Regions from separate parts of the Quatrionicoccus australiensis genome, predicted to be linked through region 2. Evidence: predicted binding sites of a transcription regulator. Region 2 holds the regulator's gene; the other holds the start of a gene.

Region 1 (6,494 bases), 130 kb from region 2:
GCAGGCAGTCCGCCTCCTGCACGTAAGGCAACAGGTAAAGCCCCTGCGTGCCGCCGTCCATCAGCTCGACCTGCGGCGGGAATTCCCAGCCGGCGTTGAGCGCCTCGACACAGCGCACGCCAAACCCCTCGTCGGCCCACAGCAGGTTACCGATACCGAGCACAAGAATGCGTTTGGAATTCATTGCCATCCCCAGAAAGAAACGCCCCGGCTACATTGGCAGACCGGGGCTTGTGCAGGCTGAACCATCAGCCGCGATTGATGGTCAGGCGCCGCCAGGGCAAGGCGGAGGCGCGCCGGCAGTGCACCTGCACGGCAAGCGCCGACAACGCAGCCCTGGCAAGCATGGCCATCAATCAATCCTTGAACATCCGCCAGCCGGAGATCATCGTCGAGATCAGCGACTGCCGGCTCATGATGTCTTCGCGGATGGCGGCGTAGATGTGCACGACGGCAAAGCTCATCATGATCCACATGCCCAGCCGGTGCAGGTTATGCACCTGCATCGAACCACCAAGCGCCGGGATGACCCAGCCGAACAGGCTGTCCTGCCAGCTGCCCAGACCAGCACCTTCGCTGTAGATCGCAAAACCGGTGATCACCATGCCGACGGCCAGTACGGTAAAGAAGAAGAACATCATCAACTGCGCCATCGGATTGTGGCCGACGTATTTCTTCGGATACTTTTCAAGGAACAGATACCAGCGCACCTCGAAAAACACTTCGCTCCACCAGTGCTTGTTGGTCAGCGGCAGCATGAAGATCTGCCGGGCGTGACGATTGCCGACAAAAGCCCAGTAGATGCGGCCGAGCAGACCGACGGTGAAGATGTAGGCAGCGGCAAAATGGGCAAACCGGATATAGCCCATCAGGAAGGTCGTTGCCGCCTCGCCGGGCTGGGTCGGCAGCGGCGTCCCGATGAAATAGCCGGTCACCGCCAGCACCACCATGGCGAGCGCATTGATCCAGTGCCACAGACGCACCGGGGCTTCATAGACGTAGATCGAACGGACCTGTTTACCGTGCCGTTCGGCCTCCAGCATGTCCTGTTGAGAAAGCATGGCGTGCTCCTTAGCGGACTTTTACCGTCGTCATTTCCTGTCCGTCCGGGCTCATCACGTGCGTCGAGCAGGCCAGGCAGGGGTCGAAGGAGTGCAGCGTGCGCAGGATCTCGAGCGGCTCGTCGGCCTTGGCGACCGGCGTGTTCATCAGCGCCGCCTCGAAGGCACCGATCTGGCCCTTGTGGTCACGCGGACCGCCGTTCCAGGTGGTCGGCACGACGCACTGGTAATTGTCGATCTTGGTGTCCTTGATGCGGATCCAGTGACCGAGCGCACCGCGCGGCGCTTCCGTGAAGCCGGCGCCCATGGCTTCCTTCGGCCAGGTGCTCGGTTCCCACTTTTCGATATTGGCGGTATTCAGGTCGCCGGCCTTGAGGTTGGCGATCAGCTTGGCGAACTGATCCTGCTGCAGTTTGACGCAGTACGCCGTTTCCAGACCGCGTGCCGCGGTGCGGCCCAGGGTCGAGAACAGGGCGGTGACCGGCACGTCGAGCTTCTTGAGTGCGCCTTCGACCAGAGCGTGGATTTCCGGGTATTGCTTGGGCTGCAGGTAACCGAGCACCATGCGCGGCAAAGGACCGACCTCCATGGCGTGACCGCGCCAGCGCGGCGCCTTGATCCACGAGTACTTGCCGCCTTCGTCGAGTTCCTTGATCGCGGTCTTCGAACCCTTGGTCTTCGGACCGAGTTCGAAATTCGGTTCGGTGATGCCGTCGAACGGGTGCAGCCCCTTGGTTTCGTCCGGGTACTTGTACCAGGAGTGGGCGACAAACTCCTGGATTTGTTCCGGATCCTTGAGGTCGACCGGGTGGATTTCATCGAGCTTGCCGTTGATGATCGCACCGCGCGGCAGCAACAGGTTGCCCGAAGTGTAGTCATTGGCCTTCTGCGGCAGGTCGCCGTAGGACAGCATGTTCTGCGACGACAGGCCGCCACCGTAATTCCACGCCTTGTAGAAGGAACCGATGGCGAGCAGGTCGGGAATATAGACCTGTTCGACGAACTCGGCGCAGCGGTCAATGATGCTCTTGACCAGGTTGAGGCGTTCCATGTTGATGGCACCGACCGCTCCCGTGCCTTCCAGGTTGATGGCGCAGGGCACGCCGCCGACCAGCCAGTTCGGGTGCGGGTTCTTGCCGCCGAAGATGGTGTGCACCTTGACGATTTCCTTCTGGAAATCGAGGGCTTCGAGATAGTGCGCGACCGCCATCAGGTTGGCTTCCGGCGGCAGCTTGTAGGCCGGGTTGCCCCAGTAGCCGTTCATGAACGGACCGAGCTGGCCGGATTCGACGAACTTCTTCAGGCGGTTCTGGATGTCGCGGAAGTAGCCCGGCGACGACAGCGGCCAGGACGAGATACTCTGGGCCAGCGTCGAGGTGGCTTTCGGATCGGCCTTCAGCGCCGACACGACATCGACCCAGTCGAGCGCGTGCAGGTGGTAGAAATGCACCAGGTGATCATGCACGTACAGGTTGAGCTGCATGATGTTGCGGATGGTGTTGGCGTTTTCCGGGATCTGGATCTTCAGCGCATCCTCGACGGCGCGCACCGAAGTCAGCGCATGCGTGCCGGTACAGACGCCGCAGATGCGCTCGGTGAAGGCCCAGGCGTCGCGCGGATCGCGGCCCTTGAGGATGACTTCGAGACCGCGCCACATGGTGCCGGTAGACACGGCATTGCGGATGACATTGTTGCTGTCGAGATTGACCTCGACGCGCATGTGCCCTTCGATGCGGCAGACCGGATCGACGACGACGCGCTTGCCGGAGTTGTCGACATTGAACCCCTGAGTTTCGTAGGCCATCTTATTTTTCTCCCTTTTGTTCTTCAGTCTCGCCAGCCTTCTGGCGGGCGCGGGCCAAGGCGGTCACTGCGGCATGCGCGGCAATCGCGGCGCCAACCGTACCGGCGGCAGCCTTGCCGATCGCATCGGCATTGCCTTCGACGCCGAAGGCCTTGATGTCGGTGACGCGGTCGTAGAACGAACCCTTGTCCCAGAAGCCCTCTTCGGAACAGCCGATACAGCCGTGGCCGGACTGCACTGGCCAGCTGACGCCGCCGTTCCAGCGCATCGACGAACAGGCGTTGTAGGTGGTCGGGCCCTTGCAGCCCATCTTGTAGAGGCAGTAGCCCTTGCGCGAACCCTCGTCATCCCAGGCTTCGGCAAACTGGCCGGCGTCGAAATGGCCGCGGCGATAGCACTTGTCGTGGATGCGTTGACCGTAGAACATCTTCGGCCGGCCCTGACGATCGAGCTCGGGAATGCGGTCGAAGGTCAGCATGTAGGTGACGACGCCGGTCATGACTTCGGCGATCGGCGGGCAGCCCGGCACGTTGATGATCGGCTTGTCGGTGATCACCTTGTGCACCGGCGTGGCGCGCGTCGGGTTCGGCTTGGCGGCCTGCACGCAACCGTAGGAGGCGCAGGCGCCCCAGGAAATGATGGCCTTGGCGTCGGCGCAAGTTTCGCGCAGCTTTTCCACGAACGGGCGACCGCCCTGGATGCAGAACATGCCGTCTTCGTTGAGCGGCGGATTGCCTTCGACGGCAACGATGTAATTGCCCTTGTACTTCTTCTTGACCTCGTCGAGGATCGCTTCGGCCTGGTGACCGGCGGCGGCCATCAGCGTGTCGTCGTAGTCGAGCGACAGCATCGAGAGCACGACATCCTTGGTCAGCGGGTGCGCCGAGCGGATGAAGGATTCGGAACAGCAGGTGCATTCCAGGCCATGCAGCCAGAGCACCGGCGTACGCGGCTTGTTTTCCAGCGCATGGGCGATGCGCGGTGCGGCAGCGCTGCCCAAGCCCAGCGAAGTGGCAGTCAGGCTGCAGAATTTCAGAAAGCTGCGCCGGGTGATCCCCTGGCGGCGCAATACTTCATAGAATGTCTCGGTCACGTTCGATTCCCCCGTTGTTATGTCGCGTCGCGATGGGCCTTCTAGGCAAAGCGCGTGCCACGCCATCGGGACTTGAAATTTCCTCAAGGAAATCAACACTCTCCTGTCGATCCGGGCGCACACCGGCAGCACGGCGGGAAGCCCTGATCGATCACATGGTTTCCACTATGGCAAGCCTTTTACCACCTCGCGCGAGATGCCCGGTGAATAAGCGCGAAAGCCTTGTGCAGCAAGGCTGCCCCAAGGTCTCGTTCTGGCTCTAAAATCGCCGTATTAGGAGAGAGACAGTGCCCAGAATTGCCGAACTGATTACACAACAAAGCGGACATCTCAGGCCCGACACCACGCTTGGTGAAGCAGCGGCGACGATGCTGAAGGAAAAGCTGTCGTCAGTCATCATTGTCGGCCCGGAAGGCATACTCGGCATCGCCACCGAGGGCGACATCCTGCACGCCATGCGCGAACACCGCGCCCTGGAGCAGGCGATCAGCAGCATCATGACGACGCCGGTACATAGCGTCGTCGACACCACCGAATTGCGGGCCGCCTACCGCGAAGCGGCAAATCTGGGCATTCGCCATATCGTCGTGACCGACGCCGGCGGCCAGCCGCTGGGTGTGGCCAGCGAATCGGATTTCCGCCGCCACCTGGGTACCGACTTCTATCGCCATCTGAACAATGTCGATACGCTGATGGAGCGCATGTTCCCCCGCCTGCCGCCGGATGCCTCGCTGGATACGGCCCTGGCAGCCATGGAGGCGGCGCGCGCCAGTTGTGCCGTGGTTGTCGAACAGCACAAGGCGATCGGCATCCTGACCGAGCGCGATGTCGTGCGCCTGTTCCTGAATGCCGAAGACAATCCGCCGCTCTCGGCAGTCATGACCCGGCCGCCGATCACGATAGGCGAGGAGCGCTCGCTGGCCGAAGCGACCCAGCTGATGAACACCCATCGCATCCGGCATCTGGTCGTAGTCAACGCCTGCGGCCATGCGGTTGGCCTGCTCTCCGAACACACCCTGATGCGCCCGCTCGAGCTCGACCTGGTGGATGATGCGCTGGCTGACCGTCTGGCACTGACCCGCTCAAACAATCTGGCCCAGGAAGAAATCCAGCTCAACGATCGCTACCAGCGCGCATTGCTCGACAATTTTCCCTTTCTCGTCTGGCTGAAGGACACCGAATCACGCTTTCTCGCGGCCAACCGCAGCCTGGCCGATACCTGTGGCGAACGCTCACCGGCCGACCTGATCGGCAAGTCCGACTACGATTACTGGCCAGCCGAACTGGCCGAACGCTATCGCGCCGACGACCAGGCCGTGATGCGCAGCGGCCAGAAAAAAGTGGTGACCGAACCGATTGGACGGACACACCACCTGAACTGGTTCGAAACCTACAAGGCCCCGGTTTTCGGGGATGACGGCAAGCTGCTCGGCACCGTCGGTTTTGCCCAGGACATCTCGGACAGACGCCGCGCCGAAGAGGCCATCCTGCTGCGCAACGCCGCGCTCGCCGGCATGCTGCGCAATGAGCCGCTGGCCGGCATCCTCGAGTTGATTGTGCTTTCCGTCGAGGCCGAAATTCCAGCCTGGCGCTGCGCCATCCAGAGCTACAACCCCGCTGACAACAGCCTCCGCTATCTCGCCGCCCCCCGTCTGCCGGAAACTTTCTGTGAAGCTACCGCCACCATGCCGGTGCACGATGGCCTCACAACCTCCGCGACTGCAGCCGCCCGGCGCCAGCGGGCAACTACGGCCGATATCACCCGGCACGCCCGCGGGACAGCCTACGATGCAGCCACCCAGTTAGCCGGGTTTTCCGCTTGCTGGGCGGAACCCATCTTCTCGCCACAAGGCGAACTGCTCGGCACTTTCAGTGCCTATCACAATCTGCCGGGTACTCCCGGCGATGAACAGCAGGCCATCTTCACGCATGCCAGCCAGCTGGCAGCCCTGATCATGGCGCACCAGCAGGGCGCCGAGAGCCTGCAACAAAGTCTGAGCACTTTCCACGGCATTTTCGACAGCATCAGCGAAGCGCTTTTCATCCAGGCTGAAGACGGGACCTTTCTCGACGCCAACCTCGGCGCCGAGCAGATTTTCGGTTACCCGCGCCAGGTCATGATCGGCCAGACTCACCACAGGCTCGGCGCCCCCGGTCTCAACGACCTGAGCCGAACCGGCTCGCACATCAGCGCGGCCATCGCCGGCACGCCGCAGTACTTCGAGTATTGGGGCCAGAGTGCCGATGGCCGGATTTTTCCGATCGACGTCCGCCTGCACCCCTGTACCTACTTTGGCCGCCAGGTACTGATCGCTTCGGTGGTCGATATCAGCGAAAGAAAACAGGCCGCACTGCGCCTGGAAATCGAGCATGACCTGGCGCAGGCGCTGGCGACCGGGATGCCGCGCCAGGACGTGCTCGACACCATTCTCAAGGCCGCACTGCGCTTCCCCGACCTCGACGCCGGCGGCATCTACTACCGCCAGGACAACGGCAGTTACCGCCTGGCTGCCGAACAGGGCCTGTCGGCCAAATT
Region 2 (6,494 bases):
GCTCAAACTGCGCAAATACCTGGAAAGCCGGACCGGCAAGGCTATCGGCGACTACAACATGATCGAGGACGGCGACACCATCCTGGTCTGCGTCTCCGGCGGCAAGGATTCCTATACCCTGCTCGCCATGCTGATGGCCATGCAGCAGCGCGCTCCCATCAAATTCCGGCTGATCGCGATGAATCTCGATCAGAAACAGCCAGGCTTTCCCGCCGACATCCTGCCGCGCTATTTCGAATCGCTCGGCATCGAGCACCGCATCGTCGAGGCTGACACCTACTCGATCGTCAAGGACAAGATCCCGGAAGGCAAGACGACCTGCTCGCTGTGCTCGCGCCTGCGCCGCGGCATCATCTACAAGACCGCCAAGGAGCTCGGCGCCAACAAGATCGCCCTCGGTCACCACCGCGACGACATGGTGCACACGCTGTTCCTCAACCTGCTCTTTGGCGGCAAGATGAAGGCAATGCCGCCCAAGCTGGTAACCGACGACCACGCCCACGTCGTCATCCGGCCGCTCGCCTATTGTTCCGAGAACGACATTGCCAAGTTCGCGCGCGGCATGGAGTTTCCTATCATCCCGTGCAATCTGTGCGGTTCGCAGGAAAACCTGCAGCGCCAGAAAATCCGCGAGATGATGCAGGACTGGGACAAGCGCTTCCCGGGCCGTACCGAATCGGTGATGACAGCACTGCAGAACGTTGTGCCCTCGCATCTCGCCGACAACAATCTGTTCGACTTCCGGGGGCTGACCCTGGACACGGCAGTGGAGGAGGGTGATATCGTCTTCGACAGCCCGGAAATGCCGATCAGCGGCAGCATTCCTATCCAGATTGGCGCATAGCGCCGGGATTGCAACAATCCGTTTATAATCGCGTTTTCAACATCTTGCGGCAGCGAGCAGTCCATGAGCATTCAGCAACGCAAATTGATTGTCATGTTTGCCGACGTATCGGGCAGCGCTCGCCTGTTTGAACGTCTGGGTGACACGGAAGCCATGCACGCCGTGGAACGTTGCCTCAAGCGTATGAACCGCTCGATCGAAAGCTGCCGCGGCCGCATCGTCCAGGTGGTCGGCGATGAAGTACTGGCTGCCTTCGAATCGGCAGAGGATGCCTGCCAGGCCTCGATCGACATGCAACAGCGCATTGCCGATCTGCCACCGGTTTCCGGCCTGAAGCTGACTATCCGCATCGGTCTGCACGCCGGGCTGGTCAATGAAACTGATGGCGAATTGAGTGGCGAGGTAATCACCACCGCGGCTCGCGTGGTCGGCCTGGCGCGACGTGACCAGATCCTTGGCAGTACCGCACTGATTACCGAACTCGGCCCGATCGGTGCACTCAACACCCGCCCGATGCCGAGTCTGGGCACCATTCAGGAGAATGGCGAGCAACTCGACATTTTTCAGATCGATTGGTCCGCAAACGTGGTGCCCGGCCAGTTCAGTTCGCTCAGCGTCATGCCGGTCGACCGTCTCTGCGTCCGCTATCATGGCCAAGCCCATCTGCTCGATGACAAGGTGCGGGTTCTTACCTTGGGGCGCGATCCCGGCAGCAAGCTGTACATCTCGGATCGCAAGGCCTCGCGGGCGCACGCCCGCATCGAAAAACGCAACAATGGTTACTATCTGGTCGATACCAGTACCAACGGTACCTTTGTCAATTTTGCCGGCCAGCAGGAAGTGCTGGTTCGCCAGCACGAGATCCTGATGCAGGGCAGCGGCATTATCTGCTTTGGCGCCTCGATCAAGGACCCCAAGGCGGACCAGGCAACTTTCGAACACCTGTAAACGAAAACAGGCCATCTTTCGATGGCCTGCTCTGGCAGCCTGGAACGGCTATTATTTGGCGCCAGCCTGGGCGTCAGCCACACATTTCTTCACAAAACTGTTACGCGCGGCACCGGCCAGTTTCTTTTCCTTGGCAGTCGATTCGCAGGCGGTAACTTCCGGCCCCTTGGCGTCGGCTTGGCACTTCTTCATAAAGCTGTTCTTGGCAGCACCAGCCAGTTTCTTTTCCGCGGCGCGGGCAGCGCAATCATCTGCAGCGTAAACAGAAGAAGCGGCCATCACGAGAGCAAGCAGGCTAAGCAATTTTTTCATTAACGACTCCTGAATCAGTAGGGAAAAGGCTCGCAGACTATCGGCGATTCAGGCGTCATCGTCAAGCATGATGCGCTGCTGACGATCCATGAAATCCTGCATGCTGTCGATACCGCGCAATTGCAGGATGGTATTGCGCACAGCAGCTTCAAGGAGGACCGCCAGATTGCGTCCGGCCGCGACCGGGATCAGCACCTTGCGTACCGCAACACCAAGCACTTCCTGGGTCTGGGCATCGAGCGGCAAGCGCGGCGCATCGCTGCCAGCCAGTGCCTTTTGCAGATGGACAATCAGTTTCAGCTTCATTTTCCGGCGCGATGCGGTTTCGCCGAAAATGGTCCGGATATTGAGCAAGCCAAGGCCGCGCACCTCGAGAAAGTCACGCAGCATGCCCGGACAGCGCCCTTCGATGGTGGTCGGTGCGATACGCGCCATTTCGACCACATCGTCAGCAACCAGACCGTGGCCGCGGGAAATCAGCTCAAGGGCCAGCTCGGATTTGCCGACTCCGGAATCACCGGTAATCAGGACGCCCATGCCCAGCACATCCATGAAGACACCGTGCAGATTGACGGTATCCGCCAGTCGAGCCGAGAGGTAGATGCGCAGCAAGTCGATGACCGCCGAGCACGGCTTGGGTGACAGGATCAAGGGGGTATTGTACTGACGGCAAGCTTCCGCCAGCATCGGCGGCGGCGTCAGACCATCGGCAACGATGACGGCCGGCGACTGCGCCTCCAGCAAATCCTGGAACATCTGGCCGAAACGGCGCTCGCCGATGCGCATGGCCCAGTCATACTCGGCCTGGCCCATGACCTGCAGGCGCTCCGGGTGGATGACATTGATATGGCCGACAACATCGGCACCATAGTTGTTTGCCGCCTTCAGCTCGATCATGCAATCGCTTTGCTGGCCGGCTACCCAGTTGAGCAACAGCTTGTCGCGGTTGTCCTCATAGAGCTGGACCAGGCTGATGTGGCGCACGGCTGAACGTCAGGACTGGAAAAGGGTCACGATCGCGGCCGCATCCGGTGCCGCCAGCAGGGCTTCACGGAAGGTGCGATCGGAAAAACGCTGGGCGAGTTCGGAAAGAATCTGCAAATGCTGCTCGGTTGCCTGTTCGGGAACCAGCAGGACGAAGAGCAGATTGACGGGCCGGCCATCCGGGGAATCGAAGGGCACCGGAGTCGTCAGGCGCATGAAAGCGCCGGAAGCCTGTTTGAGACCCTTGATACGGCCATGCGGAATGGCAATGCCCTGACCGAGGCCGGTCGAGCCGAGTTTTTCACGGGCGAACAGACTGTCGAAAATAACCGAGCGAGCGAGTCCGAGATGACTCTCGAAAAGCATGCCGGCCTGTTCGAACACCCGTTTTTTGCTGCTGGCATCAAGGTCGAGAAGAACCTGCGAAGCCGGCAGAATATTCGTTAGGGGGTTGTTCATAGGGGATTTGAAAACCAGGGCCGCAGCACAAGTGCCGCGGCCGGTCGGCTATTAGTCAGCCATGTGGTGTACAGGCTTGTCACCGCGATGGTGATCCTGGACCTTTTGCTTGTACTTCTGAACCTGACGGTCCAGCTTGTCAAACAGCGCATCGATGGCGGCGTAGAGGTCATCGCCGTTCTCTTCAACGTGAATGTCCTTGCCCGGCACATGCAACGTCACTTCAGCCTTCTGCTTGAGCTTCTCTACGGACAGAACCACGTTAACACCGGTGACTTTGTCAAAATGGCGAACGACGGGATCGAGCTTGTTCTCGACGTATTCGCGCAATGCCGGGGTTACTTCGATGTGGTGACCAGCGATCTGCAGATTCATTTTTTCTCCTCTCTCTACAGGGTCTTGCGTAAATTGACCGGCGGGATGTTGAGTGACTCGCGATATTTGGCTACCGTGCGTCGGGCTACAACAATTCCCTGCTGGCCTAGTATTTCGGATAATTGACTATCCGACAAGGGCTTCTTGCCATCCTCGGCACTGATCAATTGCTTGATCAGGGCGCGAATGGCGGTGGCAGAACAGGCACCACCGGTATCGGTGGACACATGACTGCCGAAAAAGTATTTCAATTCAAAGATGCCGCGCGGCGTCGCCATGTATTTCTGGCTGGTGACGCGCGAGACGGTCGACTCGTGCAAACCGAGAATATCGGCGATTTCGCGCAGGACCAACGGCCGCATGGCGACTTCACCATGTTCGAAAAACTGGCGCTGACGATCGACAATGGCCTGCGTCACGCGGTGGATGGTCTCGAAACGCTGCTGCACGTTCTTGATCAGCCAGCGTGCTTCCTGCAACTGGCCGGTCAGGTTGCCATTGCCGCGCCGCTGTCTCGACAGAATCTCGGCATACAGACGGTTGATGCGCAGGCGCGGGTAGGCATCCGGATTGATGTAGGCGGTCCATTTGCCCTTGAGCTTCCTGACCATTACGTCCGGCGTGATGTAGCGCGCCTCGGTCTGCGAGAAACGCGCCCCCGGCCGCGGATTGAGGCTGACGATCAGGGATTGTGCCGCCTTCAGTTCATCGTCGTCACAGGCGGTCAACCGGCGAATTTTGGCAAAATCGCGCGCCGCGAGCAGTTCCAGATGCTTCTCGACGATCGCCAGGGCAAGCGCCTGTACTTCGTCGGCCGGCATCGCTTTCAATTGCAGCGCCAGGCATTCGCTGGGGCTGCGCGCGCCGATCCCGGTCGGATCGAAATGCTGGATGTGGTGCAGGGCGATTTCCAGCTCTTCGAGCTCGATCTCGTATTCCGGCGGCAGGGTTTCCCACAGCTCCTCAAGCGTGGCCGAGAGATAGCCGTCATCGTCCAGCGCTTCGATCAGGAAACGGACCAGGCTGCGATCGCGTTCGCTGAGCTGGGTCATGCCCAGCTGCCAGCCGAGATGTTCGCGCAGGCTGGTGGCGGCCGAATGGATGTCGCGTGAATCGCTGTCGTCGTCTTCATCACGCCCGGCACCGGTAAAGGTCCCGGCATCGGAAGCCCAGCGATCATCATCGACTTCGGAAGGTGCGCTCGGCACTTCCTGCTCGCGTTCCTCGCGCGGATCACGTTCGCGCTCTTCAGTCGGTTCGCTGCGCGTCGTTTCGTTGGCCGGTGAATCGAATTGCTGCGCCGCCCCAAAGGATTCCGTACCGGCCTCGTCCTCGCGCTCCAGCATCGGATTTTCCAGCAGGTAACGCTCGATTTCCTGCTGCATCTCGACCGTCGACAACTGCAATAGCTTGATCGACTGCTGCAACTGAGGCGTCAGTGCCAGATGCTGGGATAGTTTTAGTTGGAGAGCTGGCTTCATCGGTTCGGGTTGGGGTGCAGCCTAACGGTCAGAGCTTGAAATGCTCGCCGAGATAAACCTTGCGGACGCTTTCATTATCAACGATTTCGTCCGGCCGTCCAGACGCGAGAACGCGTCCGGCGTTAATAATATAGGCGTGATCGCAGATACCGAGCGTTTCGCGCACATTATGGTCGGTAATCAGGACACCGATGCCGCGCTCCTTGAGGAAGCGGATGATCTTCTGGATCTCCAGTACAGCAATCGGATCGACACCGGCAAACGGCTCGTCGAGCAGGATGAAGCGCGGGTTGGTGGCCAGGGCGCGGGCGATTTCGACGCGGCGGCGCTCACCACCGGAGAGGGCGGCCGCATTGACGTGCCGGACATGCCCGATGTGCAGTTCGCTGAGCAGGCCTTCGAGGCGGTCGTCGAGTTCCTGCGCCGGCAGCTTGAGCAGCTCGAGCACGGCACGGATGTTCTCTTCGACATTGAGCTTGCGGAAGACCGAGGCTTCCTGCGGCAGGTAGGACAGGCCGAGGCGGGCCCGGCTGTGCATCGGCAGGTGGGTGAGGCGGACATCGTCGATATAGACCTCGCCGCCATCAGCCGCGACCAAGCCGACAATCATGTAGAAACAGGTGGTCTTGCCGGCCCCGTTCGGGCCGAGCAGGCCGACGACCTCGCCGCTTTTGACATCAAAGGAAACATCCTCGACCACCGTCCGCGACTTGTAGCGCTTCTTGAGGTTGTGGGCACTCAGGGTGGACACTTTGACATCGCTCATTCATCGGCTCCGCGCATGACACGGCGAATCGCGTCGCCGGAAAAACCGCGATATTGCAAAAAACGCATCTGTTTGGCCCGCTCGGCTGCCGATTGCGGCAACTCGCGGAATTTTCTCGCCCATACCGCCTTGCAACGCTCGGCTTCATCGCCGGCCTCGGGCAAGGCATCGGCAATGTCGTCATCACCGATGCCGCATTGCCGCAGTTCCTGCTTCAGCCGCGCATTGCCGTAGCGCCCGGCACGGGCGACGACGCGCTGACTGGCGTAACGCGAATCGGACAGCAGGCGCTCGGCCTGCAGGCGTTCGAGCACGGCTTCGAGCT

Evidence for each region. The regulator sigma-54, encoded in region 2, starts transcription at its own class of promoters, with help from an activator protein. The targets are predictions, from matches to a motif close to TGGCACGCTTNCTGCTNA.
Region 1: KI612_RS18875 (hydrogenase small subunit) is a predicted target of sigma-54. The motif match lies at 4,001-4,018, and genes of this name have one in related genera.

What each region holds. Positions count from the first base shown of each region.
Region 1 covers NZ_CP075188.1:3,987,716-3,994,209, forward strand. Annotated here, with positions in the region: gene KI612_RS18860 (HyaD/HybD family hydrogenase maturation endopeptidase) at 1-184, opposite strand, end outside; gene cybH (Ni/Fe-hydrogenase, b-type cytochrome subunit) at 357-1,061, opposite strand; gene KI612_RS18870 (nickel-dependent hydrogenase large subunit) at 1,072-2,865, opposite strand; gene KI612_RS18875 (hydrogenase small subunit) at 2,867-3,958, opposite strand; gene KI612_RS18880 (EAL domain-containing protein) at 4,246-6,494, shown strand, end outside.
Region 2 covers NZ_CP075188.1:4,114,323-4,120,816, forward strand. Annotated here, with positions in the region: gene ttcA (tRNA 2-thiocytidine(32) synthetase TtcA) at 1-844, shown strand, start outside; gene KI612_RS19495 (adenylate/guanylate cyclase domain-containing protein) at 908-1,792, shown strand; gene KI612_RS19500 (hypothetical protein) at 1,844-2,104, opposite strand; gene hprK (HPr(Ser) kinase/phosphatase) at 2,153-3,088, opposite strand; gene ptsN (PTS IIA-like nitrogen regulatory protein PtsN) at 3,098-3,547, opposite strand; gene hpf (ribosome hibernation-promoting factor, HPF/YfiA family) at 3,599-3,922, opposite strand; gene KI612_RS19520 (RNA polymerase factor sigma-54) at 3,937-5,403, opposite strand; gene lptB (LPS export ABC transporter ATP-binding protein) at 5,432-6,169, opposite strand; gene recX (recombination regulator RecX) at 6,166-6,494, opposite strand, start outside.